3 regions of the Vreelandella indica genome follow, and region 1 is predicted to be linked to each of the others. Evidence: riboswitches for the same ligand, from Rfam matches in the RefSeq annotation. Region 1 holds a riboswitch; each other region holds the start of a gene.
The links. Region 1 has a riboswitch for thiamine pyrophosphate ahead of tenA (thiaminase II). Riboswitches for the same ligand answer to the same signal wherever they lie in the genome.

Region 1 (10,024 bases):
GTTTGGCTTTTGACTCAGGGATTAGGTGTTCAACTGTCAGGTTTCCATGATGAATATCTAAACCACTCAACTGGTTACCTAAAAGCTTACAAAGTGAGTACTTAATGATGCTTTTATACTTAGTTCTATTTGATAGATAGTTCAACTCTAAAAACTTGACCTCAAACTCACTATATGACGGAAGCTTTTCTTTTAGCTTTCTTGTTATACTTGATAAAACTTTTTGCACAGAATCATTGTCGTGAGCTTTTGACAAATCAATAGAATGTTGTGAGTACATCGTCGCTATACTCCCTGAAGATCTTTGCTGAGTAATGGCATTAAAAACAAAGTGAAAATGCTCAATTCTCTTCAGAGTTGTTTTAAGCTGCTTAAGTGATACTTTTCCATTTGAATAGGCTACGAGCAAGGACAATACAAAAGACGATTGCTGCTTAACTTTAAAACCATTTAAGGCAGTCAATGATTGCTGGACTTCATATTGTTCTTTTCCCCAACCAGAGCTCTCTGGGCTAAGCATCTTCGAGTAACTTACAGCATGCTCACTCAAGTCTTTTAGCAAAACCCTTGCGTTACCCAAGTCCTTATTTATATAACGTTTAATGAGAGAAAACAGTTTTTTATCTGTCGTATACTCATGCTTAGAAATCCAGTAGTGCAATAAGAATGTATCAATAACACTACTATCAGAAATATCATCAAAGCGTTTTACTAAGCGATTCCATGCTTCTTTCGGGCTATCAAGTGTTGAATGAGTATTTTTAATAGTTTTCAACACTAAATTTTTCACAAGATCAGAGGTTTTTAAGTCTCGACCGCGAGCATTAAGTGTTTCAAAAATCAAATAAGCATCATCCTCGTTATCTAATTGGATAAAAACCAACTTAAGCGATAAAAACTTATCTCTTAGCTCTTTTAACTTAAGAACAGGATCAGTATGTGCAAAAAACTCAATCTGAGAGCCAGCCGTTTGATGCAAGGGTATAAGTTGCCCTAGCTTTTGCGTTAAAAGCTCATAGGCAAACTTTAAATTTGATTCTTCCACACCAACTTCACAATCTATCTTGATATCAGAGCTTGATTCATCAAATGACTGAATATGGTTCTGTAAATATGGAAATGAAGTTTCTGCGTTAAGTACAAACTCATTCACATAGTCATTATTGGGGGTTTCAATAAACTTATGAACACCCTTTGCAAGATTTTCTTCGCCTAACTTTAAAAATGCATCTCTAATTACTGATAAAACTATTGTTATAGTTGTTAGTCGCTGCTGTCCATCAACAATACCAAAGTATGGCTTACTTGCCTGATAAACAACCATTGACCCAATAAAGTAACTATCACTCTTATCGCCAATAATATCAGACCAAAAATTATCCACTTCATCTTTACCCCATGAATAGGGGCGTTGGAATCTAGGTATTTTGAAATAACCAGAAGAAAAAACTTCTTGAACTTCTTTATCGCTTGCTTCTATCTTCATTAAAATAGCTCTTATAAAAAATAATTTTCACCTATTAATACACTCAAGCGAATATAGGCAGCTAGAGATGCATGCTAAATATACTTAGCCACACAGCTTCAATAAACGCGACGGCACATTAACTGGGGGTTTGCAGCCACCAATTTGACTCTACCCATAGACTCCCTTTATAGCAAAGCCAATTTTGGCCGCTTAACCAAAAGTCGCAGCTTGCACGATTTTTTATCTCCAATCATGCCCCCTTGCATCTCCCCCATCCGCAGCCTAGACTCCGCTAACGAACAGCTTGACGGGGTGCCGGTGAAATCCGGCTGAGATGGCGCAGGGCTAGCATTTTTGCTGCCGAGCGCTGGTCCCGCTGAACCTGATCCGGCTAATGCGCTGCTGCTCACATGAGTTGCGGCGCGGGTACCGGCGTAGGGATCAAGCGATGGCCGCGGCGCTCCTTTACGCCACCTTTCCGTGCCATTTCCTCGATCTTTTTCGCCTGCCCTCCGGATCATTACTACCGGAGGCATCATGGGCTACCGCTTTACCGATCTCACCACCGCCTGCCAGCAAGATTGGCGCGCCTATATTGAGCACGATTTTGTGCGTCAGTTGGGCAATGCCACGCTGCCTGAGGCGTCGTTTCGCCACTACCTGAAACAGGATTACCTGTTTTTGATCCACTTCGCCCGCGCCTACGCGCTGGCCGCCTATAAAAGCCCCACCCTGGCGGATCTGCGCCAAGCCCATGAAGGCTTGAAAGCCATTGTGGACGTGGAGCTGGGCCTGCATGTGGGCTTTTGTCAGGAGTGGGGGATTTCCGAGCAAGAACTGGCGGAGCTTCCCGAAGCCAGAGCGACGCTGGCCTACACCCGCTATGTATTAGATACCGGCAACCGTGGCGACCTGCTCGATTTGCATGTGGCATTAGCCCCTTGCCTAGTGGGCTATGGCGAAATCGCCAATTGGCTAAACGCCCAGCCTTCCACGCTGCGCGGTAAACAAAACCCCTTTGATGCCTGGATTGCCATGTACGAAGGCGAGGAGTTTCAGGCTGCCATGCAGGCGGAGCTTGAATGGCTCAACGCCCGCCTTGCCGATGTGACCCCCGCCCGCTTTAAAGAGCTTGCCAAGATATTCCGCGATGCCACCCGCCTGGAAATCGACTTCTGGCAGATGGGCCTAGAGCTGATAGACGAAGACCTCTCTCATTAATTACTAACAACTAAAAGGAACCAATCCATGAGCAAAACGAGCCATTTTCTAGCCGAAACCGCCCAGGTCGATGCCGCCGCCATTGCGCCGCTGCCCGCTTCGCGCAAGGTGTACGTGGAAGGCTCGCGGCCAGATATTCGCGTACCGTTTCGGGAAATCACCCTCTCGCCCACCAAAACCAGCAGCATTGACGAAGAGAACCCGCCGCTGCTGGTGTACGACACCTCCGGCCCCTATACCGACCCCGATGCTCTGATTGATCTACGTCAGGGCCTGCCCGCCCTGCGCCGCGCTTGGATTGAAGAGCGCAACGACACCGAATTCCTATCAGGCCCCACGTCTGATTACGGTAACCGTCGCGCCAACGACCCGACGCTTGCCCAGCTGCGCTTTGATTTAACCCGCACACCACGCCGGGCTAAAGCAGGCAAGAACGTGACTCAACTGCACTACGCCCGCCAAGGGATTATTACCCCGGAAATGGAGTTTATCGCGCTACGGGAAAACCAGCGTCGCCAAACGTTAGGTACCGCTGAGGTAGAGCGGATACTGGGCCATCAGCACCCCGGCCAAAGCTTTGGTGCCAGCTTGCCGGATGAGATTACCCCTGAATTCGTGCGTGATGAAGTCGCCCGCGGGCGGGCGATTATTCCCAATAATATCAACCACCCGGAAAGCGAGCCGATGATTATTGGCCGTAACTTCCTGGTCAAGATTAACGGCAACCTGGGCAACTCGGCGGTCACCTCTTCCATTGAAGAGGAGGTGGATAAGATGACCTGGGGCATCCGCTGGGGCGCGGACACCATTATGGATCTCTCCACTGGGCAGAACATCCACGAAACCCGCGAGTGGATTCTGCGCAACTCGCCGGTGCCGATTGGCACGGTGCCTATCTATCAGGCGCTGGAGAAGGTCAATGGTGTTGCCGAAGACCTCACCTGGGAAGTCTTCCGCGATACGCTGATCGAGCAGGCCGAACAGGGCGTGGACTACTTCACCATTCACGCCGGGGTACTGCTGCGCTATGTGCCGCTCACCGCCAAACGAGTCACCGGCATTGTTAGCCGCGGCGGGTCGATCATGGCCAAGTGGTGTCTGTACCATCACCAGGAGAGCTTCCTGTACACCCACTTCGAGGACATCTGCGAGATCTGCAAGCAGTACGATGTGGCGTTCTCCCTCGGCGATGGTCTGCGCCCCGGCTCGGTGGCGGATGCCAACGACGAAGCGCAAATGGCGGAGCTCAAGACCCTTGGCGAGCTGACCCATATCGCCTGGAAACACGATGTGCAGGTGATGATCGAAGGTCCCGGCCACGTGCCCATGCACTTGGTGAAAGAGAACATGGATAAGCAGCTGGAGTACTGCGACGAAGCGCCCTTCTATACCCTTGGGCCGCTGGTGACGGATATCGCTCCCGGCTACGATCATATTACCTCGGGTATTGGGGCAGCGATGATCGGCTGGTTTGGCTGCGCCATGCTCTGCTACGTCACTCCGAAAGAACATCTGGGCCTGCCCAATAAAGACGATGTCAAAACCGGCATCATCACCTACAAGATTGCCGCCCACGCAGCGGACTTGGCCAAGGGCCATCCGGCGGCACAGCGGCGCGACAACGCGCTTTCCAAGGCGCGCTTCGAATTCCGTTGGGAGGACCAGTTCAACCTGGGCCTAGACCCGGATACCGCCCGTGAATACCACGATGAAACCCTGCCGAAGGATTCCGCCAAGGTGGCGCACTTCTGCTCCATGTGCGGGCCGAAGTTCTGCTCCATGAAGATCAGCCAGGAAGTGCGTGACTATGCCAATGAGCACGGCCTGAACGGTGATCAGGAAGCGGTGATGAAAGGCATGGAGGAGCAGGCGGAGAAGTTCCGCAACAAAGGGAGTGAGCTGTATCAGGAAGTTTAAATCTACCAACGCACGATAATTTACTGCTTGCTGCGGCTTTTCCCTGGGGAGCGCTAAAAAATGGCCGCAACCTCCCATCGCTTGTGTGCTCCTTTGTTTTCTAGCGCTGCCCCAAAAGTATGGCTTAACAGTAGTTTTGCGCAACGTAGCTCATTTAACATTTGAGAGTGACGAAAAAAACCTTGGTATAGCTACCCAGCTCATAGCAAATACTATCAATTAAATACCGACTAGTCGGTATTTAATTGACCTAAATCAAAATCACAATTAATAATAATAGGATAATAGAATCCGTTTATTACGTTCTGTGATGCGCCACCGCTGGCACAGAGCGACGAGCTTAAGCCCTTTGGCCCTGGCCCATCCTCTGAGCTGCTCATCAATCGTCTGGCCATCCGCCAACCGAGGATGCAACATTATGAAGTTCAGCAGTAAAAGACAGTGGTTCAAGGGCCTGGCAGCCATAGTTGTTATAGGCATCGCGGCCTGGTTGACCTGGTGGGAACTGCAGCCGGAGGGCCTAGGCGAGGGCATCACCCAAGGCAACGGGCGCATCGAAGCCACCGAGATCGATATCGCCACTCGGGTCGCCGGTCGCCTCGAAGAAGTACTGGTCGAGGAAGGCGAGTTCGTCGAGGCCGGCCAAACGGTGGCCCGCATGGATACCGCCACCCTGGCGGCCGAGCTGGCCCAGGCCAGAGCGCAGACCCGCCGGGCCGAGAATGCCCTGGAGACGGCTCGAGCCATGGTCGCCATGCGCCAGAGCGAGCTGGAAACCGCAAGAGCCGTGGTCAACCAGCGCCAGGCAGAGCTGAACGCCTCGCGCAAGCGCTACGAGCGCTCGGCCAATCTGGTGGAGCGCAACGCCATCTCTCGCCAGCAGTTCGACGACGCCTTGGCCGACTACCAGAGCCAGCAGGCCGCCCTGGCCTCGGCCAATGCCCAGGTGCTCTCCGCCCAGGCTGCCATCCGCGCTACCGAATCCCAGGTCATCGAGGCCGAGTCGGAAGTGGAGGCCACTCAGGCCGCGATCCAGCGCATCGAGGCCGACTTGGACGACAGCGAGCTCAAAGCCGACCGTTTGGCCCGCGTACAGCTCCGGGTGGCCGAACCGGGCGAGGTGCTCGGTGCCGGGGGCAAGGTACTCAACCTGATCGACCTCACCAAGGTCTACATGACCTTTTTTATGCCCACTCGAGATGCTGGTCGGGTGGCCATTGGCGACGAGGTACGCCTGGTGCTGGACGCTGCCCCTGACTTCGTGATCCCGGCGCGAGTGAGTTTCGTGGCCAGCGTCGCCCAGTTCACCCCCAAAACCGTGGAAACCGAGAGCGAACGGGAGAAGCTGATGTTCCGCGTGCGCGCCCAAATCGATCCAAAGTTGCTGCTTGAACATATTGAGCAGGTCAAGACGGGCCTGCCCGGCATGGCCTACCTGAAGCTCGAGGATGACGCCACCTGGCCCGACCACCTAGCGGTCAATGTCACCCCATGAGCGAGAAGACGCAACCCGTAGCCCAAGTCAGCGCGCTCACCTTACGCTACGGCCGCACCATAGCCCTGGACGCGCTGGATCTGGCCCTGCCGTCCGGCTGTATGGTCGGGCTGATTGGCCCGGATGGCGTCGGCAAATCCAGCCTGCTGTCGCTGCTCGCTGGCGCTCGTGCCGTGCAACAGGGTGTGATCAAGGTGCTGGGCGGCGACATGAGCGACAAGCGCCACCGTAACTCAGTTGGCCCGCGCATCGCCTATATGCCACAAGGGCTAGGTAAGAACCTCTACCCTACGCTCTCGGTGGAGGAGAACCTGCAGTTCTTCGCCCGACTATTCGGCCACGGAGCCGGTGAACGCCGGCGGCGTATCGACGACCTGACCCGCAGCACCGGGCTATATACCTTCCTCGAGCGACCCGCTGGCAAACTCTCTGGCGGCATGAAGCAGAAGCTCGGACTCTGCTGCGCGCTGATTCACGACCCCGACCTGCTGATTCTCGACGAGCCCACGACCGGCGTGGACCCGCTGGCCCGCGCCCAATTCTGGGAGTTAATTGCAAGCATTCGTGTTGACCGCCCGCAGATGAGTGTGTTGGTCGCCACCGCGTACATGGACGAAGCCCAGCGTTTCGACTGGTTGGTGGCTATGGACGCCGGCAAAATACTTGCCACCGGCTCCCCGCAGGAACTACTTGCACGCACCCACAGCGACTCCCTGGAAATGGCGTTCATCGAGCTGTTGCCGGAAGAAAAAAAGCGCGGCTATGCGCCGGTGCACATCCCGCCGCTGGCGCAGGATGACAATGAAGTCGCCATCGAGGCCAAGGACCTCACCATGCGTTTTGGCGACTTCATCGCCGTCGACCATGTGAGCTTCCGCATCCGGCGTGGCGAGATCTTTGGCTTTCTCGGCTCCAACGGCTGCGGTAAGTCGACCACCATGAAGATGCTCACGGGGCTGCTACCCGCCAGCGAGGGCCAAGCCTGGCTGTTTGGCCAGGAAGTGGATCCCCGCGACATTAACACGCGTCGCCGGGTTGGCTACATGTCCCAGGCATTCTCGTTGTACGGCGAACTGACCGTACGTCAGAACCTGGTGCTGCATGCGCGCCTGTTCCAGATCGCAGAACATGACATATCGGCAAGGGTCGCCGAGATGGTCGAACGGTTCAGTCTCGAGCAGGCGCTCGGCGCCCTGCCGGAGAGCCTGCCACTGGGCATCCGTCAGCGTCTCTCCCTGGCGGTGGCAATGGTCCATAAACCCGAGCTACTGATTCTTGACGAACCCACTTCCGGCGTGGACCCCATCGCCCGCGACGCCTTCTGGCGCCTGCTGATTGAGTTGTCGCGCCGCGACCGCGTGACGATCTTCATCTCCACCCACTTCATGAACGAAGCCGAGCGTTGCGACCGCATGTCGATGATGCACGCAGGGAAGGTGCTCGACAGCGATACCCCCTCAGCACTGGTAGCGAAACGCGGTGCGGCGACCCTGGAAGAAGCCTTCATCGGCTACCTGCTCGAAGCTGGCGCCGATCAGGAGAATTCCGCGCAGGAGACTTCACCACAAAAAGCCAGCGATGCCCCGGATACGCCGCTCGTCACCGCAGAGACTCATCACGACACAACACGCCATCGACGCTTCAGTCTCCAGCGGATGCTCAGCTACATGTGGCGCGAAACTCTCGAACTACGCCGCGATCCGGTGCGTGCGACCCTGGCGCTGGTTGGCTCGCTGATCCTGATGTTCGTTATGGGTTTTGGCATCAGCATGGACGTGGAGGAGCTCAGCTACGCCATCCTTGACCGCGACCAGACGTCGCTAAGTCAGAGCTACGCGCTGAACCTCTCGGGATCGCCCCATTACTTTAGAGAGCGCCCGCCTATCTCAGACTATGCCGCGTTGGATCGACGTATGCGCAGCGGGGAGCTGTCCCTGGCAATCGAAATTCCCCCCGGGTTTGGTCGTGATGTAAAGCGTGGCCACAATGTCGAGATCGGAGCATGGATCGACGGCGCCATGCCTCAACGCGCCGAAACCGTGCAAGGCTACGTACAGGGCATCCACCAGCAGTGGCTGCTGGCGCAAGCAAGGCAATCCGGAACCGCCGTCAGCGGAGCGGCAGCCAATATCGAGAACCGCTACCGCTACAATCCTGACATTCAGAGCCTGCCAGCAATGGTTCCTGCCGTGATTCCACTGCTGTTGCTGATGTTGCCAGCAATGCTCACGGCACTCTCGGTGGTGCGTGAAAAAGAGATGGGCTCAATCATCAACCTTTATGTCACCCCTGTCACCCGCGCCGAGTTTCTGATCGGCAAGCAAATTCCCTACATCGGCTTGGCAATGGTCAATTTTTTATTGATGACCGGGCTGGCGATCACATTGTTCGGCGTACCGATCACCGGTAGCTTCCCGACCCTAGCGCTGTCGGCCCTGGTATTTTCCATCATCGCCACCGGCATGGGCCTGCTGGCCTCGACCATCACCCACAGCCAGATCGCCGCTATGTTCTTCGCTATGATCGGTACGCTGATTCCCGCCATCCAATTTTCGGGCCTCACCGATCCGGTCTCGTCGCTGGAAGGCACCGGACGCTTCATCGGCAATATTTATCCAGCCAGCTACATGTTCACCATTAGCCGCGGCGTATTCAGCAAGTCCCTAGGGCTAGGTGACCTTATCGGGTCGTTCCTGCCGATGCTGCTGGCGGTACCGGTGATCATGGGCATGGCGATCGCCCTACTGAAAAAGCAGGAGAGCTGAGATGCGCAGGATTGCAAACATTTATCGCCTGGGCGTCAAAGAGTTCTGGAGTCTATTGCGTGACCCCATAATGCTGGTGCTGATCGTCTATGTGTTCACTGCTTCGGTCTACACTTCCGCGACGGCAATGCCCGAGACGCTGAACAACGCTCCTATCGCTATCGTCGACGAAGACGACTCACCGCTTTCCACGCGTATCGTATCGGCCTTCTACCCACCACAGTTCGTGCACCCGCAAATCATCACCTTCCAGGAAATGGATGCGGGTCTAGATGCCGGAGACTACACGTTCGTACTGGTTATTCCCGCCAACTTTCAGCGCGACGTGCTGGCCGGACGCGGCCCCGACATTCAGCTCAATATCGACGCCACGCGCATGAGCCAGGCCTTCTCGGGTAATAGTTATGTACAGCAGATCGTCATGGGCGAGATCAATGAGTTCGTAAGCCGCTACCGCGCAAGCACCATCCCACCAGTCAACTTGGCACTACGAGCGCGCTTCAATCCGGGCCTTGACCAAGCATGGTTTGGCTCACTGATGTCGATCATCGACAACGTGACCATGCTCTCAATCATCCTCACTGGCGCGGCACTAATTCGCGAGCGCGAGCACGGCACCATCGAGCACTTGCTGGTGATGCCAGTGACCCCTGCCGAAATCATGCTGGCCAAGGTGTGGTCGATGGGGGTTGTGGTGTTGCTAGCGGTGACGTTATCGCTGACTTTCGTCGTACGCGGCCTGCTTCAAGTGCCGATAGAGGGATCGGTTGCACTGTTTCTGGCTGGCGCGGCCCTGCACCTGTTTGCCACCACCTCAATGGGCATCTTCCTGGCGACGCTGGCCCGTAGCATGCCCCAGTTCGGCATGCTGATGATCCTGTTCCTGCTACCCCTACAGATGCTCTCAGGAAGCACCACGCCCCGCGAGAGCATGCCCGAGCTCGTCCAGAACCTTATGCTGCTGGCACCCACAACCCACTTCGTCGAGCTAAGCCAGGCCATTCTGTTTCGCGGTGCCGGCATCGACGTTGTATGGGGACAGTTTCTGACACTGTTAGTCATTGGCAGCGCTCTGTTCGCCATTTCGCTCTCTCGCTTTCGCAAGACCATCAGCCAGATGGCCTGATGCAACCCGCGCGCACATCGGCGCATCACACC
Region 2 (10,024 bases), on a different contig from region 1:
TGGAAGCCCACATGAATGACTCAGCGCTGGAAGCCCCCCTACGCCAAGCCCTGACGGCCACGCGCACGGGGTACTTTGAGGTCGGCAATATGACCCAGGGGCTGGGCTGGGAAAGCTACGCCTACCCAGTAACGCTTGAGCAGCTGCTGGCAGGTAACTCACTTGAGATGATATTAGAGCCCAACCCTGCCAACCGCTTAACGCCCCCTTTAGCCCCTCGGCAAGAGGCGCTTTATAACAAGACCGGCTCAACCAACGGCTTTGGCGGCTATGTGGCTTTTGTGCCCAGCGAGCAGATCGGCATTGTGATGCTGGCTAACCGTAACTACCCCAATGGTGCCCGCATAGAAGCAGCGCACCAACTGCTTACCGCACTGGCAGAAGCCCACTGAGTCTCTCTCGCTTAAAACAGTCTAATGCCGCCGTTGGCGGCATTTTTTATGGCATCATCGCTAAGATCAAACAACCTAAAGTTGCATTTTTCGCTGTCAATAAGGAGACTATTACTCCTCCCCGATACTTACCTTCACTGCGAAGAGCCCTTTCCCATGCGTCTAAACGCCGATTTTAGCCACTTTGCCTGTGTTACCCCGGAAGAGTATCAGTGGGTCGATTCCCCCAGTGCGGGGGTCGAGCGCATGATGTTTGACCGAATTGGTGATGAAGTTGCCCGTGCCACCAGTCTTGTTCGCTACGCGCCTAATACGCAATTTGAGCGGCATACCCACGGCGGCGGCGAAGAGATCCTGGTGTTGGAAGGCGTGTTCGCCGATGAGCATGGGCGCTACCCAGCCGGCAGCTACTTACGAAACCCCATCGGTACCGGCCACACGCCACAGATTGGCGAGGAAGGCGCGCTGATTTTTGTCAAACTGCACCAGTTTGACCCCAACGACACGCTCCAGCTGGCGGTACCTGCGCATCGGCTTCCCTGGCAGCCGGATCGTCGCCCGCGCATTGCCTACAAGATGCTGCACACCTACAAGCAGGAGCGCACCAGCCTGGAACGGTGGTCGGCGGGCACCTCCATCACTTACCCCACGCTGCTGGGCGGCCTGGAGTTTTTGATTCTTGAAGGCAGCCTAAGCGATAGCGAGCATAGCTACACGGCGGGCACCTGGTGTCGCTACCCCAGCGGCGCAGCCCCTGCACTCACCGCCGGTGAAAATGGCGTGATGATGTACCTCAAACGCGGTCATCTGCCGCCCGCATAGCTTAGTGCTTAGCTTCGTGATAAGCCCAGAAACGGCAGCAGCGTAAGAGCCGCAATAAGCCCCACGGCTAACAGCACCAGCACCACCTGCAGCGGGTGAGCGGCCAAGCGATGCCACAATGTTTCCGCGTCGCCCCGCTCAACCGCTGCTTGATGCTCACGCTGGACGCGGTCAAGGCGCTCCGCCTGATAGGCGTCTAGCGCGGCGATAGCCGCATCATGCTGATGTGGATTACGTAGCCAGATAGCATCGACCCCCAGGCGGAAAAAGCCCGCCTGGGTTTCATAGGTATCAAAGCCATGGTCGGCCAACAGGTCACGCACTTCCATGGCCTCTTCGTCGGTAACGTGGCGCAGCCGGAACAGTAGTTCAGCCATTGGCGTGCCTCATGCGTCGCTTTTACCCGCCATCAGGTCTGCCTGAATTACTTCGATCCAGTAGCCATCCGGGTCCTTAACGAAGATAACATCCTTCATTTTGCCCTGATCAGCGCGTTTTACGAAGGTGACGTCGTGCTCGTCAAACCATGCCTGTGCCGCTGCCAAATCCGGCACGTTAAAGCAGATGTGCCCAAAGCCCTGGGGCTCGGCATTGCCATCGTGATAGGCGAAATCTTCCTGGTTTTCAGTCCCCCAGTTGTGGGTCAATTCCAACAGCCCCTTCTGGCTAAACGTCCATACGGTACGCGCGTCAGTCTCTTCCGGCACGCTGTCGCTCGGCTCCACGTTGGCTAAAAAGTAGAGCGAGAACTGCATCTCCTCGAAATCCAGCCGCCGCAGTACCTGCATGCCAAACACTTTTGAGTAGAACGCCAGCGCCCGCTCGGGGTCTTTGACCCGCAGCATGGTGTGGTTTAAACGGAATCCTTGGGTTTGAGGCGGTGTATCGACGACACCAGGATGCTGCTCACCTTGAAAACTCATCACGCTCTCCTGTCGCTAATACTGTTCATTGACTCTATTGAGCCTCACATACCGCTTACCATGGGGGCTTTATTGCCAGAATGCTAGCCCTTACAAGCACGTAGGCAGTGTCGTATCGGGGCACCGGTAAGCGCACTAGCAATCCTAAACAAAAACCCTACACTTATTATCCATAAGATTTACAAAAGAAGTTCCCGCCACATGATCGATGCCCCTGATTGAGGGCGTCCTTCAGGAGGTTTTTATGACTGCGATTGATATGACGCTGGGTGATCACTTAACCCTCAAGCAACTTTCCAATGCGCTTCACAACGGCTTTTCGCCCATTGTTGAAGTGGAGTCGATGGATGGGATTTACAGAGTGCGCTTTCATCACGCTAACGGCGTGTCTGACCTCAGTGATAACAAAGGGCACGTCAGTACTTTTCTCGGCACGGGTGAAATCCGCGATACCTTAGGCCAACTTGGCTTGACCCACGGCGTGCTGACCTTCGCTGACCAGTGCGGTGACGAAATGATTGGGATAGAGGGGAAAGCCATAACGCCTGACGAGATGCTCACCTACGGCACGCGTATTTCGTTTCGTTAGATTGCCATCGTCTGTATCCAGGGGTTTACAGGGCTACTCCAGGCAAGGATAGTAAGCGCTCGACAGGGGCGCCCTCCGTTACGGTTGGGCTGAGACGCACCCTTTGAACCTGAACCGGATAACACCGGCGTAGGGAGTCATGGTACCGCTTACCACCTCCCCGCCGGGAGGATGCTATGACCCTACCTCCGCTTGGCGATTACCTTGCAACGCTGCGCGCAGTGACACCGTTAGTCCATTGCATGACCAATTATGTCGCCATGAACAGCACGGCCAACCTGTTGCTAGCCACGGGCGCGTCACCCGCAATGCTGCATGCTCCAGAGGAAGTGGCAGAGTTCACCGCTATTTCTGCCGGGCTGTCGATCAACATTGGTACCATCTCTGCCCACTGGGCGGACGCGATGTTGACCGCAGCGGCCACCGCCAGCCAGCACTCGATTCCCTGGGTATTAGATCCTGTCGCCGTTGGCGCGACCCGCTATCGACAATCGCTGTGCACGCGGTTACTCGCGTTAAAGCCTAGCGTGATTCGTGGCAATGCCTCTGAAATTCTGGCGCTTAATGGGTTAGCCAACCAAGGCCGCGGCGTGGACTCGACAGCTGCCGCCGACCAAGCCATAGACGCAGCGATAGCGCTAGCGCAAAAACATGGCTGCGTTGTCGCGATGACCGGTGAAAGCGACTGGGTGACGAATGGCACACAGCACTATCGTATTAACGGTGGCCACCCCTTAATGCCCCGTGTCACAACGTTAGGCTGCGGCCTTAGCGCACTGGTCACCGCCTTTGTTGCGGCCAACCGTGAAGCCCCGCTGGAAGCCACCGCCGCGGCGCTAGGCTGCTTTGCCGTCGCTGGCGAGCGGGCGGGCAGTACTGCTCAGGGCCCAGGCAGTTTCCAAGTCGCTCTGCTGGATGCGCTTTATCAACTTACCCCTGACGACCTCTCTGCTCATACTCAGTTGGAGTCACTCCATGCCGTATGATCTATCGCTTTATTTGGTGACCGACACTGCGCTTTGCGACGATTATGGCCTAGAGCAGACGGTTGAAGCAGCGGTAAGAGGTGGTGTGACCATCGTGCAGCTACGCGATAAGCATGCCAGCGATGAACAGATGGTTACTCAGGCCAAGCGGCTAAAAGCACTGCTGGCAGGCACCGGGGTGCCGCTCATCATTAACGACCGTTTACAGGTAGCGCTAGAGAGTCAGGCAGATGGCCTGCATGTCGGTCAGAGCGATGCCGCTGTTCAGGAAGCACGCCGAGCGCTAGGTGAACAGGCGATTATTGGCCTGTCGATCAATACCCTCGCTCAGCTCCAAGCGGCGCCCATGGCGTTAATTGATTACGTTGGCATTGGGCCCGTGTTTGCAACAGTGAGCAAACAGGACCACGCCCAGCCTATCGGCTTTGGCGGCTTGGCTTCGCTGGTCAAAGCGTGCCCACTGCCCAGCGTGGCGATTGGTGGGTTGAAAGCTGAGCATGCCATTAGTGTGCAGCGGGCGGGAGCGAACGGATTAGCGGTGATTTCAGCCATTTGCGGCCAACCCGATCCTTTCCAGGCGGCACGCGCCTTTCAGGTCGCTGCTGCGTCATGAACCAAATAGAGCATATCGTTGCTTTCGTGCGAGTCGCCGAGCTGGGTAGCTATACCCGGGCAGCTGAAGCACTCGATATTTCGCGTACCCGCGTGTCGCGTCAGGTCATGGCACTGGAGAAGGCACTCGGGGCGCGACTGATACAGCGCACTACGCGTCGCCTGCATCTCACGGAAGCAGGAGAGCGCTATTTAATGCGCGCCCAGGGTGTGCTGCAAGCGCTCGATGAAGCCGCTGCTGAAGTTGGCCAAGGTACCAGCGATGTGCGCGGCCGTTTACGCGTAAATGGGCCCATGAGTTTTGGTACCCGCTACTTAACGCCACTCGTCACCCAGTTTATGCTTACCCACCCGGCGCTTGACGTGCGCCTGGACCTTAATGACCGTCGCGTTGATCTACTTGAAGAGGGTTATGACGTGGCGATCCGTATCGGCAGCCTGCCCGACTCCAGCCTGGTGGCACGCCGCCTGACCCGCTGCCGTTTGCTGTTTTGTGCCTCCCCTGAGTATCTTGCCACCCACGGCGAACCCGTTAGCGTTAACGACCTTAATGAGCACCGCTGCCTGCGATATCGTAGTGGCCAGCAGAGCGCTGACTGGCAAATTGCTACGCAGTCTTTGACGGTTAATGGCCCACTGGAGAGCAATAATGGTGATGTACTGACCCAGGCTGCTGAAGCGGGCTTAGGCATCGCACAACAGCCCAGTTTTCTGGTCACGGAGAGTATTGTCAGCGGGCGGTTAGTGCCGATTTTAACCGACGAGCCCGCGGTGCGGCTCGACGTTCACGCGCTCTACCCTGCCCGGCGGTATCTGCCCGCCAAGGTGGAGCGCTTTATCGATCTGCTTACCGAGGCGTGGGGAGATCCACCTATTTGGGAACAGGCGATTGGATTATCGCCTATTACGCAACAGTGATGTGCATAACGCGCTGATTATCTCACCCTGGCCTAGCTGTAAAGTAGCTCCATCAACCACACAGATGGAAGCTCCTCAAATGACGACTCAATCATCACTTACGGCCACTCCCTCTCTACAGCCTTATGCTATTACGCTTCTGCGCATCAGCCTCGGCGTTATGGCCCTCGCTCACGGTTTGCTCAAAGTGTTGGTATTTACCGTACCGGGTACGGTCGGCTATTTTGAGTCACTGGGTTTGCCGGGGGTCTTAGCCTACTTAACCATTGCTGCTGAAGTGGGCGGTGGGATAGCCCTTCTGCTCGGCGTATACACTCGCTGGGTAAGCCTAGCACTGGTACCGGTACTGCTGGGTGCCGCTTGGGTACACTTGGGTAACGGTTGGATGTTCTCGAATGCTGGTGGCGGTTGGGAATTCCCGGTGTTTTGGACGCTGGCCCTCATTACTCAAGCGGGTTTAGGAAGTGGTCACTGGGTGTTAAACCGTCGCTTCGCCTAACCTCATCACCGGCGCTTGCTCCACCGCAAGCGCCGGTACTACCGTGGAGATCTACCCATGTTACCTAGTCTATTTATTTCCCATGGTTCACCCATGCTGGCGCTGAATAAAACATCTGCCCATACGTTTCTGCGTGAACTTGGCAGTCAGCTCTCGCCTAAAGCGGTGGTAGTGGTTTCGGCGCACTGGGAGAGCAGCGAGCTACAGGTCAGTAGCAGCGCCAAACCGAAGACGATTCACGATTTTGGTGGCTTTCCGCAGGCGCTTTTTGATTTGCAATATGCCGCCCCTGGCGACCCTGAACTGGCTGAACGGCTGGCCGTGTTGTTGGGCGCCAAACCGGTAGAGCGCGGCTTCGACCATGGCGTTTGGGTGCCGCTCTCGCTAATGTTTCCAGACGCTAATGTACCTGTCGTTTCATTATCGCTGCCGGTGCGCTGGAGCAGTGCGCAGCTTGCGGCACTCGGTGAACAGTTATCGGTACTTCGGGATGAGGGCATTTTGGTTATCGGCTCGGGCAGCCTGACCCATAATCTATATGAACTGATGGCGCAAGATAGCCCAATGCCCGGTTGGGTAGATGAATTTGCGCGCTGGGTACACGATCACCTGATCGCCAATGACCGTGAGGCGTTGCTAAATTGGGAGAACGCCCCTAGCGCGCGGAAGAATCACCCCACGCCAGAGCACTTTCAACCCTTGCTGGTCGCGATGGGCGCTGGCGGTAACGCCACCCAGCTACACAACAGCGTGGAACACGGCGTACTGGCGATGGACGTTTACCAGTTCGCTTAAGCGTACTGCTAGGCAGTAGGGCGGCGTTTAAGGGTGGTGCGGCGGTCGTGATACGCGACCGCTAATCCGCTGCCCATAATCAGGGCGCTGCCCACCCAGACCCAGAGGTCGGGCATTTCCCCCCAAAACCACCAGCCGAGAAGCACTGCCCAAAGCATCGCCGTGTAATCAAACGGGGCGGCAATGGCGGCTGGGGCGTACCGAAACGCCAGGGTAATAAAGGCGGTCGCCGCAACGCCGAAGATTCCAGAAGTGAAAAAACCGACCCAGTGCCAGGGCTGGGGGGGTTGCCATACCCATGGCAGCGTTAAGCCGGTTACCACGAGTGGCACAAAAGTCATATAAAACAGCATTGCCCATAAGTGTTCACGGGCGCCGTAGCGACGTGCGGTAATCATCATCAACGCATAAAAGAGCGCCGCGGCGACCAGCACCAGCGCGCCTAGCTGGAAGGCATCACCGTTAGGGCGAACCACAATCAGCACACCCACAAACCCGACTAACGAGGCGATCAGTACCGGTGGGTCGATACGCTCTCCTAGCAAGGGCACCGACAGGAGGGTGACAAATAACGGTGCCACAAAGGCGATTGCCGTCGCTTCCGCCAGGGGCAACAGCGTTAATCCCCAGACGAAACAGACCATGGTGGCGGTATAGATCAAACCACGCAGCAAATGAACGCCTGGGCGTTTCGTCCGTAGTTTGCGTAAACCACCCGCAAAATGGGCAAGCAGCGCAATCATTGGTAGCGAGACTAAAGCACGGAAAAAAATAATCTGCAGCGGCGAATGTGTCTCGCCTAACCACTTGGAAACGGCGTCTCCCAGGGCGAGAAAAAGAACCCCCATACACATGCAGAGTATGCCCTTCAGTGAGGTGGTCACCGCTCTCTCCTTAGTTGTTGTTAGCCGGTAATCGCCAGCCAATTGCTTAAAAGCAAAAACCCCGCCCAATAACGAGTGGCGGGGTGATACGCACTTGGGTCAGCGCTTGAACCAACGCCAGCTTAACCAGCTTACAAGCTGGCGTTAACGACCATACAGTCCATCCCCTGGGAGTGCAGTTCGCGACACGCTTGACGGGCGCGCTGTTCATCCAACGCCATTAAGCGAGCGCGGTAAACCGGGTTCTGGCCCTCTACGGTGTCGATAGCCACACGACCACCTAAACTTTGCGCAATACGCTGAGCCGCCTGTTGCGCCAATTGACGAGCCTGGGCCTCCTGGCTAAAGGCGCCTACCTGAACTCCCCAGCCGCCGCCTGTTTCATTGACAGACGCAAGCTGACGTTCGCGCTCAATAAAGGCCTGCAAAGGGTCGGGCTGCGGCATCTCGCTTTCAGGCGTGGGGCGCTGAACGCTGGTTATATCGGCCAACTGTTCTTCAAGGTCCACGGCGGGCGTTGAAGCGGCAGTGTTCGCGGAGGGCGAAAGCGTAGTCGTTTCTACGACGGCCAATAGCGGCTGACGTGGTTCAGGTGTTGGTGGGGAAACCGGCTGAGCGGGAGGGGCAAAGGCCATAAACTCTTGTGAAAAGGTGGTGTCGGCCACCCAGCTACGTTGATCACGTAGTGAAGCTCGCAAGAAGCTGCGGTCCAGCAAATTGGCCATATGGGTATCACGCGACTGAGATGAAAAACCGCCCATCACCACTGCCACTAATCGCCGATTACCGCGCACTGCAGTGGTCGCCACATTAAAACCAGACGCTCTAATAAATCCAGTTTTCAGCCCATCAGCGCCAGGATAATCACGCACCAGACGGTTGTGGCTGGTATGCCGTGTGCCGCGGTAGGTAAATTCCTGGAGACCGAAGTAGTGGTAGTACTGAGGGAAATCCTGCATTACGCGTACTGAGAGCGTCAACATATCCCGTGCGGTGGTGACTTGGCCGTCATCAGGCAAGCCAGAAGCATTGCGGAAGGTGGTCGCGTGCATGCCGAGCTCGCGCGCCTTGGTGGTCATCATCTGTGCAAAACGCGCTTCGCTACCGCCTAGTGCTTCGGCAACCACCGCGGCAACATCATTAGCCGAGCGAACCGCTAGCGCACGTATGGCCGTGTCGACGGGGATAGAACTACCTGCAGCAAGCCAGAGCTTGACGGCTGGCTTTGCTGCTGCAAAACGGGAAACCGGCAAGGGCTGATCTAAACGCAACGTGCCCGCTTCCAGCGCTTCAAAGGTCAAATACAGGGTCATCATTTTGGTCAGCGAAGCAGGATAACGCTGATCGTCAATATTTTCAGCGTAAAGGACTTCGCCATTATCCAAATCCACCACAATGCCTGCATAGCGTGGATTGTCGGCGTGAGCATTGGAGACCATTGCCAGCATGAGCAGCAAAACCACACTCAATGACCATACCGCTGATGCACCGCCAACGGCGATCTGTTTTACCCTCGCATACATACCTGCCCCTTGCTTGTTATCAACGTACTGTGACTGATCCATGGCCTCACTACCATGCCATATTCAAGGTGCAACGCAAGGCTTTCCCTGCTCTGCACGGCCATGCTAGGTACTTTTAATAATAAGCTGAGTATATACGGAGTTAGGCTTAGAAAAAGAGAAGTTACATACGTATCAAAAGAAGATGAATATATGCCATAAAAAAACCGACCCACTGAGGGGTCGGTTTTCGATCGCTACTAAAAAAACCTAGCGCAGAAAATTACTCTTCTGCAGCGGCTTCTTCAACAACCGGACGGTCAACTAGCTCAACGAACGCCATAGGTGCGTTGTCGCCGGTGCGGAAACCGCACTTAAGAATACGGACGTAACCGCCCGGACGCTCGGCATAACGCGGACCTAGTTCGTTGAACAGTTTGCCGACGGCTTCTTTAGAGCGCGTGCGGGCAAATGCCAAACGACGGTTTGCAACGCTATCCTGCTTAGACAAGGTGATCAGCGGCTCGATAACGCGACGCAGCTCCTTGGCTTTAGGCAGGGTTGTCTTAATGACTTCATGCTCGACCAGCGAGACAGACATGTTCTTGAACATGGCCTGACGATGCGAGCTGGTGCGATTCAGATGACGACCACTCTTACGATGACGCATGGTTGTAATTCCTTACCAAACTGGGACTCAAGTCGACGCTCACGCGGAGGCTTTGTCGTCCTTCAGGCTTGCCGGAGGCCAATTTTCCAACCGCATGCCAAGGGACAAGCCGCGAGCCGCCAATACGTCTTTGATTTCATTCAAAGATTTCTTACCGAGATTCGGTGTCTTCAACAGCTCAACTTCTGTGCGCTGGATAAGATCACCGATGTAATAAATATTCTCGGCTTTTAGGCAGTTCGCGCTGCGAACGGTCAACTCAAGATCGTCTACGGGGCGCAATAGAATTGGATCAACATGATCCTCTTCCTCTTCGACTTCCTGTTCTTTATCAGCTTCCAGGTCGACGAAGGCGGCCAGCTGCTCTTGCAGGATGGTCGCACTGCGACGGATAGCCTCTTCCGGATCCAGGGTACCGTCGGTTTCCAGATC
Region 3 (10,024 bases), on a different contig from region 1:
ACAAAGTGTTACCCGCTGAGGTATTGGCGCAGTCGGTTAATTTTCGCCCTCAGTGTGTAGGCATTAATCCCCCTCACGGCGTGTGGGCGCATGTTTGCGGGTCAGACCTAGTGCGCGATGGGGATGGCACGCTCTATGTGTTGGAAGATAACTTACGCATTCCTTCCGGCGTCTCTTACATGCTTGAAAATCGCAATGTCACTAAGCGAGTGCTGCCGGAGTTATTCGCCTCAGGCAAGATTTTGCCGGTTGATGATTACGTGGCTCAGCTTTACGACATGCTAGCGTCGATGTCGCCGCGCCCCGGCGATGACCCGCAAATTGTGGTGCTGACCCCAGGGATTTATAACTCTGCCTACTTCGAGCACGCCTATCTTGCCCAGCAAATGGGTGTAGAACTGGTGCAGGGAAGTGACCTGTTAGTGGATGACGATGATGTGGTGTATATGCGCACCGTCGAGGGCATGCGCCGCGTGGATGTTATTTACCGCCGTGTTGATGATGAGTTTCTAGACCCGGAAGCGTTTAATCCTGAGTCAATGCTGGGTGTTGCGGGCCTGATGCGCGCTTGGCGGGCGGGTAAAGTCGCGCTGGCCAACGCGCCGGGCGCTGGGGTGGCGGATGACAAGGTGGTTTACGCTTTCGTACCTGCGCTGATTCGTTATTACCTCGATCAAGAGCCGCTGTTGCCCAACGTGCCGAGCTACCTGTGCATGTTTGAAGATGACCGCCGCTATGTGCTCGACCACCTGGATGAATTGGTAGTCAAGCCCGCCAATGAGTCGGGCGGCTACGGCATGTTGATTGGCCCGCGCTCAACCAAAGAGACCCGCGATGAGTTTGCGCAGTTGATCAAGGCAAATCCACGCAATTATATGGCCCAGCCCACCCTGGCGCTTTCTACTACGCCTACGCTAGCGAATGGGTTGCCGCAGCCGCGCCATGTGGATTTACGCCCTTTCATACTCTCAGGGCCTGAAATTCATGTCACGACCGGTGGTTTGACGCGGGTGGCTTTGATAGAAGGATCGCTGGTGGTGAACTCTTCACAAGGCGGCGGCAGTAAAGATACCTGGATTGTAGAAACCGACGATAAGGCGGCAGCGGCCGCGGTGAAAGGAGCCTAACGCCATGCTGTCACGCGTTGCTGAAAATCTTTACTGGATGGCGCGTTATATTGAACGAGCGGAAGATACCGCGCGCCTATTGAGCGTTAACAGCCACCTTATGCTGGATTTGCCGGGACGCTTGCCGTTAGGTTGGGCCCCACTTATCGAAATGACCGGCAGCCTGGAAGCCTTCACCGCACGCCATACAGACTTCGATGAGCGCAATGTCGTACATTTTTTATGTGCCGATACCGAGAATGATATTTCGATTATCTCCGCCCTCGCCAGTGCTCGCGAGAACCTCAGAACCACCCGGGATGTGGTGCCTCGGGAGATTTGGGAGGAGGTTAATCAGCTCTATCTGAGCGTCGTCGACCATGCTGAACATGGCGTTAGCCCGCGCCGCCGCGATAGCTTTCTCAAAAGCGTGATTCGTGGTTGCCAAGCGTTAACGGGGCTCATTGAGGGCACCTTGAGTCATGGCCCGGCGCGTACGTTTATTGAATTAGGGCGCCAGTTGGAGCGGGCGGATATGACGACGCGCATCGTGGACGTGCGCTCTGCCAGCTTGCTGCCGCAAAACCCTGAGGAGCTGCTGCCATTTGAAAACCTGCAGTGGATGAGTGTGCTTAAATCACTCACCGCGTATCAAATGTACCGTCAGCAGGTGCGTTTACGCGTACGGGGGCCGGATGTGCTGCGCTTTTTGCTCCAAGACCCCAACCTGCCACGTTCGATTGCCTGCAGCCTAGAAACGCTAGGCCATGAGCTTAACTTGCTACCCCGCCAAGACCGCCCCGCGGCCACGGTTTCGCTGGTTCGCGCGGACGTAGTCGATGCCGATATCCAAGCGCTTGCCCATTCGCCGAGCAAGCTGCATGCCTTTATCGACGAGCTGCAAATTGGCTTTGCTGCCATTCACGATACGCTTAGTGCGACCTACTTTGTGAATGACGACACTGTTCCCCGAGTGGCACAAACGCAAAACCAGACACAAAGCCAAAGCCACGCAGGGGACAACGACAACGATTGACGGGCTAGCGCTCAACAGGGCTGGCGGCTTGGATCAGTTGATGCAGGTACGCCAGTTTATCGCGCACGGCGGGGGCGAGCACCGTCGGCGAAAGGTCGAGTAGCCCCATATCCCGGTTGAGTTCGTTCACCGCCAAGCCGACCTGATGAAAAGCCATCAACATGCTGTCCAGGCTACCGTCATATTCGACATGGGTAATGCCCATGTGCAGTGCGGTATCCAGCACGGCCACCATATCCAAGTAATAGGCGAAGGTTTCGGCGAAGTCTTCCCAGGGGTGCATGGTGGCGTAGGCAGAGATAAAACGCGCAGGCCAGTCGCTGGGGGCGCCCTGCTGATAGTAACGCTCTAGCGCCTCGGCGTAGCTTGGTCGATGGTGGTTGCCAAATACCGCGCGGCAAGCCTCTTCATCGCGATCCTTTACCAGTACATCCCAATAATAGTGGCCAATTTCATGACGGAAGTGACCGATGAGCGTGCGGTGTGATTCGTTCATATCGACGCGCAAGCGTTCACGCTCAACGTCATCGGCTTCTTTGACGTTAATGGTGATATGGCCCGAGGCATGGCCGGTATAAACCTTCTCTTGCTTCGCGGTAGAGCGCCATAACCCCTGGTCGGGGAGGGCGTCGGCCATAAATGAAAAGCTTAGCGGCACGTTAATAGCATCGTCTTTGGTGCCGTGTGGCAGCTTGAGTAGATCGAGGGTATGAAATAGCCGCCGCTTCGCTGCTTCAAGCGCCGCCCAGCGTTCACGATGACCTTCAATATTGAGGTCGGGAATTACCTCGTTATAACGACAGCAATCGCATAGGGCATCCGCTTGGCCGTGTTCCATCACCACCATGCGGTTACAGACGTTCTCAACGGCGTAGTTGTGGCACTTCATCAGCGCTGTATCGCAACCAGGGTGGGCGCAGCGATAGCCACCGTTGTCCAGCGGCTCAATCGCGACAATATTGCTACAGACGGGGCACCAGCCGACGTCTGACTGGCAGGTAAGGCAGTGGGTGTTTTCATAGAAAAGTGGATTGCCACAGCGGCAGCTGAAGGTCTGCATCGTTAATTCCCTGTGCTTAAACACGTTATGCGTAGCGTTTGCCGTGAACGGTTTGAAAAGCCACGGCGCCCCTGATTAGCCGAAGCATAGCCAGCACGGCATAACAATGGAAAGGCTAATTGACGCCATACGGCAGATTTTGTTTACTCGTAGGATACTTGATTGACGTTAACGTCAACTTGCTGCTATACCCTGTGTTCTTGCTTACCGCGATGCGCAGGCAATCACTGCTTTATGACAGCAATCGCAGCCATAACAATTACAGCCATAGCCACAACCATCACAGCCACCACAACCAAAACTATAAACAGGAGCAACGTTATGTCCGTTCGCGAAATACCCATGTATATCAATGGTCAGCCCGTACCGTCGCAAAGTCAGGAATGGCGCGATGTGGTTAACCCCGCTACACAAGAGGTCGTTGCGCGGGTGCCGTTTTGCACCGCTGACGAAGTTGAGCATGCCATCAGTAATGCCAAGGAGGCTTTCAAGGAGTGGCGAAAAGTGCCGCTTGGCAAGCGAATGCGCATCATGCTTAAGCTTCAGGCGTTGATTCGTGACAATACTGCAGAGCTGGCGGCACTGATTACCGAAGAGCACGGCAAAACCCTGCCGGATGCGGAAGGTGAAGTAGGCCGTGGCCTGGAAGTGGTGGAGCACGCTTGCTCGATTACCTCGCTGCAACTGGGAGAGCTGGCTGAAAACGCTGCCAACGAGGTGGATGTTTACACCATGCATCAGCCATTGGGTGTGGGCGCAGGGATTACCGCGTTCAACTTCCCCATTATGTTGCCGTGCTTTATGTTTCCGCTGGCGATTGCCACCGGCAATACCTTTGTTCTCAAACCCTCAGAGCAAGATCCTAGCTCCACTATGCGCTTAGTCGAGCTGGCCCACGAAGCCGGTATCCCGCCCGGCGTGCTCAATGTGGTACACGGTGGTCCGGATGTGGCTAATCAAATTGCTGATCATCAGGATATCAAAGCGCTCTCGTTCATTGGCTCTACCCACGTGGGTTCGCTGTTGTATAACCGCGCCGCCGCAGCGGGCAAGCGGATGCAGGCGATGATGGGGGCCAAGAACCACTGCGTGGTGATGCCGGATGCTAACCGCAGTCAGGCGATTAACAACCTGTTGGGCTCAGCCTTTGGTGCGGCTGGCCAGCGCTGCATGGCCAACTCGGTGGTGGTGCTAGTCGGTGAGGCACGCGAATGGCTAAGCGACATTGTTGAGGCGGCGCGGGCAATGAAAGTGGGGCCGGGCATCCAGTTGGATGCCGATTTAGGGCCACTGGTATCGCCGGCTGCTCGTGATCGTGTGCTGCGTTTAATCGATGCAGGCGAAAAAGAGGGCGCCAAACTGATGGTCGATGGTCGCAATGTTCAAGTGGACGGCTACCCCAACGGTAACTTCGTGGGTCCCACTCTGTTTGCGGATGTGACTGCGGATATGACCATTTACCGCGAAGAGATTTTTGGGCCTGTACTGTGCGTGGTCAGTGTTGAAACCCTCGATGAAGCGATCGAATTTATCAACGCCAACCCCAACGGCAATGGCACCTCTATCTTTACTAACTCTGGTTGGATTGCTCGCCGTTTTGAAACCGATATCGATGTGGGCCAGATTGGTATTAACGTGCCCATCCCCGTGCCTGTTGCCTACTTCAGCTTCACCGGTTCGAGGGCATCAAAGCTGGGGGATTTAGGGCCTAACGGCAAACAGGCGATTGCCTTCTGGACGCAAACCAAAACCGTCACAGCGCGTTGGTTTGAACCAGAGAATGTTTCTAGTGGCATTAATAGTACGATTTCGCTTGGCTAAATGAAGCGCTATTAAATGCCTGTTGCTGGCCCCGCATTAAGCGGGGTCAATTGATAGCAGGCGAGGCCAAAGCCAAGCCGATGAACCGACATATCGTGATTTAAAAGTTATCAAACAACGGCAAGCTTTCTTCCAACAGTTGTTCAATGGGGCCAAGTTGGCTTTCATGCAGCACCAGCAGGGAGTGTTCGTTCATGAAGTCCTGGGCAGGCGGCACCAGCAGCGCGAACTCACCTTCTTCGAGGTGAAACTCATGTATTTCGCGCAAACCAAGCGGCGTCATGCATTGCGAGCAGCGGTAGGTGTCATCTTCGCCATAAATCAGGCGGTGGTACATTTTAAACAGCGTATAGAGTGCCAAGCCGCCTTCAAACGCTGGCCAGCGCGCTGGGGTATGACGAATGCCGTTGGTGAGGTCTTGGCCCTCGGCTTTCGCCTCTGCAATCGCATCGGCTAGCGGGGCAGCAAGAATGGCGGTTTGGTCAGCAGGTAAAGGCGTGTTGTGCTTGGAGGCGTCTTCAAAATCCTGCACTGCTCGTTTGAAGTCTGAAACGTCACTGAGGGTGTAGTCGACATGCTGCAGGTCGTCGGGCTCAAACCCACCATTTTCCCAGCCATGAATGACTCTCAAGGTCATTTGGCCCCGAGTCATTGGGCGGGCAAGTAACATATGTAGCATGATCCGAATATGTAGCTGGCGTTCATCCGTATCATTTTCAAACGCTTGGTAGGGGTCAGCAAACAGTTCGTTTAGACGACCGGAGATGTGTTCTTTTGCTTCGTTATGGCTCATGTCAGTGTCCCTTTGAACGAACTGATTATTAAGCGTTAGGCGCGCGGTTCGTTTATGCCAGCTATTGCAGGTCGTTACGTCAGTATGGCGAGCAGGGCCGCTAATTAAAAGTCACTTAAGTTAGCGTTTTGTTACGTAAAGGCTAAGCCGTTTTTATGAGATGGTTAAACTTAACAATAAAGAGGTGATTATGTCTGCTTCATTAAGCCGTTTTAAGGTACCAGAAACGTTAGATGATCTGCCCGACGATATTCGCCACGCTATTTTGGCCGTCCAGGAAAAGGCAGGGTTTGTGCCTAATGTATTTTTAATGTTGGCCCATCGTCCTGCTGAATTTCGTGCTTTCTTTGCCTACCACGATGCGCTCATGGAGCGTGAATCTGACTCGCTCACTAAAGCCGAGAAAGAGATGATTGTGGTCGCTACAAGTGCGCGGAATCGCTGCTTGTATTGCGTGGTGGCGCATGGGGCACTGGTGCGCATCTATAGCAAAGACCCGCTGCTTGCGGATCAGGTCGCCATCAACCATCGTGTGGCGCCGATTAGTGAGCGCCACCGCGCCATGCTCGACTTTGCCATGCACTGTGCCATTGATGTCGGTGAAATGACCGATGAGTGGTGCACACGCCTGCGGGAAGAAGGTTTTAGCCAAGAGGACTGCTGGGATATAGGCGCCATTGCGGCATTTTTTGGTTTGTCGAATCGACTGGTCACCCTGGCGGGTACGCCGCCCAATGAGGAGTTCTATCTGATGGGGCGAGTGCCCCGCGCTGAGGCTGTCAACACACCTTAAACTTTACTAAGACGCGTTTTTGGTTGACGATACCGTCTTCATTCACTGTCGCCAGGGGAGCCCTGCTTGCAAGGGCTGAGAATGCGCGCTGCGCAGACCCTGGAACCTGATCCGGTTCGTACCGGCGGAGGAAGTGCGACATGCTATATCTGACGTCAGCCGTGCTTGGCGCGGCGCTGTGCTGCTTTGCTTTTTTAGGCCTACGGGCTCGCTGGGTGGATGGTCCCGTTGATGACTATGTGACGGCCCGCAACTCACAAACGGCTTCAACCCTGGGCCTCTCCTTTCTTGCCTCCGGCATGGGGGCGTGGATACTCTTTGCCCCGCCTGAAATTGGCGCCTTTGTTGGCCCCCTCGCATTAGCAGGTTATGCGCTCGGGTCGGCACTGCCGTTTATTGTATTAGGACTCTACGGGCCAAAAATTCGCCGTGCGTTGCCGGAAGGGCGCAGTATCGCCGAGTTTGCAGAGGCGTGCTATGGCCCAGGCGTGCGGCGCTGGGTAACGTTGGTTTCGGTGGGCTATATGGCTTGCTTTCTAGCAGCGGAGCTCACCGCCATTGGGGCAATCACCGCGCTATTGTCAGATGTGCCGCCCGCGCTGGTGATTATTGGCGTTGCCCTCACCACCCTGGTGTATACCGCGGTTGGCGGGTTGCGTGCCAGCCTTGCCACAGACCGATGGCAGGCATGGCTGTTGCTAGCGCTTCTGTTGGCGGTGGGTAGCGTTACGTTATGGCGCCTACCCACAATGCCTAGCGAGGCAACGCTGCCTTCCATCCCCGTTACCAGCGCGCTAAGCGTTGCGTTAACGCTGGTCATCGCCGTCACCGCAGCGAACCTTTTCCATCAAGGGTATTGGCAGCGCGTTTGGGCGGCGAGGGATGATCAAAGCCTGGGCCGTGGCGCTTGGCTAGGCGGCGGTATGACCGTCGTCGTCGTGATGCTAATTGGTGGTTTGGGCATGCTGGCGACAATGAGTGGGGTTCCCCTTGGCGAGCCGCCGATGCCGTTTTTCGCCCTGCTAACGAAGGCCCCAGCTTGGCTGACGCTACCTGCCTTAGTGCTGGCAGTCACCTTGGTGGCCTCCAGTGTGGATACGTTACAAAATGGTATCGCTTCCCTGGTGGTGTCGCGCAGCGAACAGCGGGGTGTTTCCATCGCCGCTGCCCGCTGGGTCACGATTGCATTGATGATACCGGTGGTAGTGATTGCTTTGCAGGGGCTGTCGGTACTGCGGCTATTCCTGATTGCTGACTTACTGTGTGCTGCCATTGTGGTGCCTGTGCTGCTAGGTCTGTGGCAGCGCATGACCCCTTTTTCGGCTGTTGCGGGAGGCGTTGCAGGATTGCTGGGTGCCATTATTCCAGGGTGGTTCGGTCAGGGCAGTCTCATCGCGGGAGTGGTAGCTGCCAGTTTTCCAGGCAGTATTCCTACGCTGGGGCCGTTTGTCGGCGCGATAGTCGCCTCTACGCTGGTTAGTGTGTTGCTCGCGAGTATGAGTAAAAATAATAAGCAGTAAGCAGAAAAGTGCTGGTCGCGATATGCTGGTAGACCTACACCTCCCTGAATGGGTGACATGACAATGAGCTACCCCATAGCATCTAATGAAGAGGCGCGGTTAGCCGCTCTTTATGAGCTTGAACTATTAGATACCCCGGATGAACCGGCGTTTGATCGCGTCACCAGGTTGGTTACCCAGTTACTAAATGTGCCTATCTCAACGATCACGTTGATTGATGCTGAGCGTCAGTGGATTAAGTCGCGCGTGGGCGTGGAAACCCGCGAGACAGGGCGAGATGTGGCTTTTTGCGCTTATACAGTGACGGCCTCAGAGCCGTTAATTGTTGAAGATGCACGCAAGGATCCTAGATTTGCGCAAAACCCCCATGTGACCGCCCCGAATGGGATTCGCTTTTATGCGGGTATTCCGCTGTGCACCTCCAATGGACTTGCATTGGGATCCCTCTGCGCGATTGATATTAAACCTCGTACTCTTAGTGAGCAGGAACTGGCGGCTTTGAAAGATTTAGCGGCGATTGTGACTGATGAAATTCGCCTGCGTGAGCGGCTGATCCGAGAGAGAAAAAAAGCACAGGAATCTCAGCGAGCGTTGAGCGAGCTTCATTACAGTATGGAGTGCCAAATTGAACGGCGCACCAACGAGCTCAACCTGGTCATTGAATCCGCCTATGACGCCTATATCAGCGTTGATTCACAGGGCGTTATTCTGGATTGGAATCGAGCGGCTGAGCTAATGTTTGGTTGGCCACGCAAGGCGGTGCTGGCAAGGCCAATCACACAACTACTCTTTCCGAATGGCTTGCCAACTGAGAGTGATCAAGCCCCTATCACCTTTACAGCGCGGTGCCATGATGGCAAGGAACTGCCCGTCGAGGTCCGCATCAAGACATTGACCATTGATGGCCGCGAACGACGCAGTCTTTTTATCCATGATATTACCGAACGGCAGCAGCTAGAGCGCTTGCGCGATCAACAGGCCCGTGAAGACGTATTAACCAAACTGCCGAATCGACGCGCCCTGGATGAACGCCTGCCTGATGCGATGGCCCGCGCTCGGCGTACTCAAAAGCCCTTAGCAGTTTTATTCATGGACCTGGATGGTTTTAAAGCGATTAACGACACTCATGGCCATGCCATGGGGGATGAGCTGCTGCGTGTGATGGCTAAACGATTGGCGGGGGCCGTCCGTGAAACCGACTATATAGCGCGGTGGGCCGGAGACGAGTTTGTCTTGCTATTAGAAGGCAGTGAGTCCATGGCGATTGAGCCGTTGGCTAAAAAATTAATACAGGTGATTGAAGAGCCGTTTGCTGCTGGCAATGCGGCGCTGAATATCAGTGCAAGCATAGGTGTTGTCATGTACATGCCGACTAGTGCTGAAACGGCCAACGAGCTATTAAAGCGAGCCGATGTTGCCATGTATGATGCCAAGCGCTTGGGAAAAGCCCAAGTTCGTATAGTGCAGCCTTTGGATAGTGCTTCTTAGGCTTGGTACGAAAACTGCTTGCGCTCGCCCATACGTTGTTAAAAATCGGCTCAAAATACTCATTTACACTCTGTAAACTCCGTTTTTTCGCCTATTTTTGCCTAGTCTGGTCTTCGCTCAGCGACTTTTCGTACAAACCCCGAGACCGGAAATATTCAAGGACGATCATGATTCGAACTATTCTGACCACGCCTGAAGGCGAGACCCATGAGGGCGGTGAAAGCCTGATAGCTGTGTGGCGGGCTACGCCGGGAAGCCATATTTGGATTGATATGCAGGGGGAGACCCAGCAGAGCGAACGGTCGATTTTAGAGGCATTCGAATTTCACCCGATGGCGATTCAAGATGCCCATAAAGAGCGTCATCCGCCTAAAATAGAAGAGTTTGATAACCATACGCTGATTATT

Region 2: linked by a shared signal. The riboswitch ahead of thiM (hydroxyethylthiazole kinase) and the one ahead of tenA (thiaminase II) in region 1 are both predicted to bind thiamine pyrophosphate.
Region 3: linked by a shared signal. The riboswitch ahead of V8L71_RS10380 (SLC5/6 family protein) and the one ahead of tenA (thiaminase II) in region 1 are both predicted to bind thiamine pyrophosphate.

The regions. Positions count from the first base shown of each region.
Region 1 covers NZ_JBANSO010000003.1:75,078-85,101, reverse strand. Annotated here, with positions in the region: gene V8L71_RS02960 (DUF262 domain-containing protein) at 1-1,486, opposite strand, end outside; TPP riboswitch at 1,767-1,926, shown strand; gene tenA (thiaminase II) at 2,006-2,689, shown strand; gene thiC (phosphomethylpyrimidine synthase ThiC) at 2,717-4,606, shown strand; gene V8L71_RS02945 (HlyD family secretion protein) at 5,025-6,101, shown strand; gene rbbA (ribosome-associated ATPase/putative transporter RbbA) at 6,098-8,866, shown strand; gene V8L71_RS02935 (ABC transporter permease) at 8,868-9,992, shown strand.
Region 2 covers NZ_JBANSO010000004.1:55,613-65,636, forward strand. Annotated here, with positions in the region: gene ampC (class C beta-lactamase) at 1-392, shown strand, start outside; gene V8L71_RS03745 (cupin domain-containing protein) at 549-1,214, shown strand; gene V8L71_RS03750 (DUF6164 family protein) at 1,223-1,591, opposite strand; gene gloA (lactoylglutathione lyase) at 1,601-2,137, opposite strand; gene V8L71_RS03760 (hypothetical protein) at 2,382-2,726, shown strand; TPP riboswitch at 2,781-2,879, shown strand; gene thiM (hydroxyethylthiazole kinase) at 2,903-3,712, shown strand; gene thiE (thiamine phosphate synthase) at 3,702-4,325, shown strand; gene V8L71_RS03775 (LysR family transcriptional regulator) at 4,322-5,242, shown strand; gene V8L71_RS03780 (DoxX family protein) at 5,307-5,741, shown strand; gene V8L71_RS03785 (DODA-type extradiol aromatic ring-opening family dioxygenase) at 5,799-6,536, shown strand; gene V8L71_RS03790 (DMT family transporter) at 6,545-7,420, opposite strand; gene V8L71_RS03795 (D-alanyl-D-alanine carboxypeptidase) at 7,552-8,943, opposite strand; gene rplQ (50S ribosomal protein L17) at 9,206-9,592, opposite strand; gene V8L71_RS03805 (DNA-directed RNA polymerase subunit alpha) at 9,632-10,024, opposite strand, start outside.
Region 3 covers NZ_JBANSO010000012.1:92,259-102,282, reverse strand. Annotated here, with positions in the region: gene V8L71_RS10410 (circularly permuted type 2 ATP-grasp protein) at 1-1,127, shown strand, start outside; gene V8L71_RS10405 (alpha-E domain-containing protein) at 1,132-2,142, shown strand; gene V8L71_RS10400 (zinc-binding metallopeptidase family protein) at 2,147-3,202, opposite strand; gene V8L71_RS10395 (CoA-acylating methylmalonate-semialdehyde dehydrogenase) at 3,524-5,023, shown strand; gene V8L71_RS10390 (hypothetical protein) at 5,124-5,816, opposite strand; gene V8L71_RS10385 (peroxidase-related enzyme) at 6,007-6,609, shown strand; TPP riboswitch at 6,653-6,760, shown strand; gene V8L71_RS10380 (SLC5/6 family protein) at 6,750-8,129, shown strand; gene V8L71_RS10375 (sensor domain-containing diguanylate cyclase) at 8,193-9,617, shown strand; gene V8L71_RS10370 (magnesium transporter CorA family protein) at 9,785-10,024, shown strand, end outside.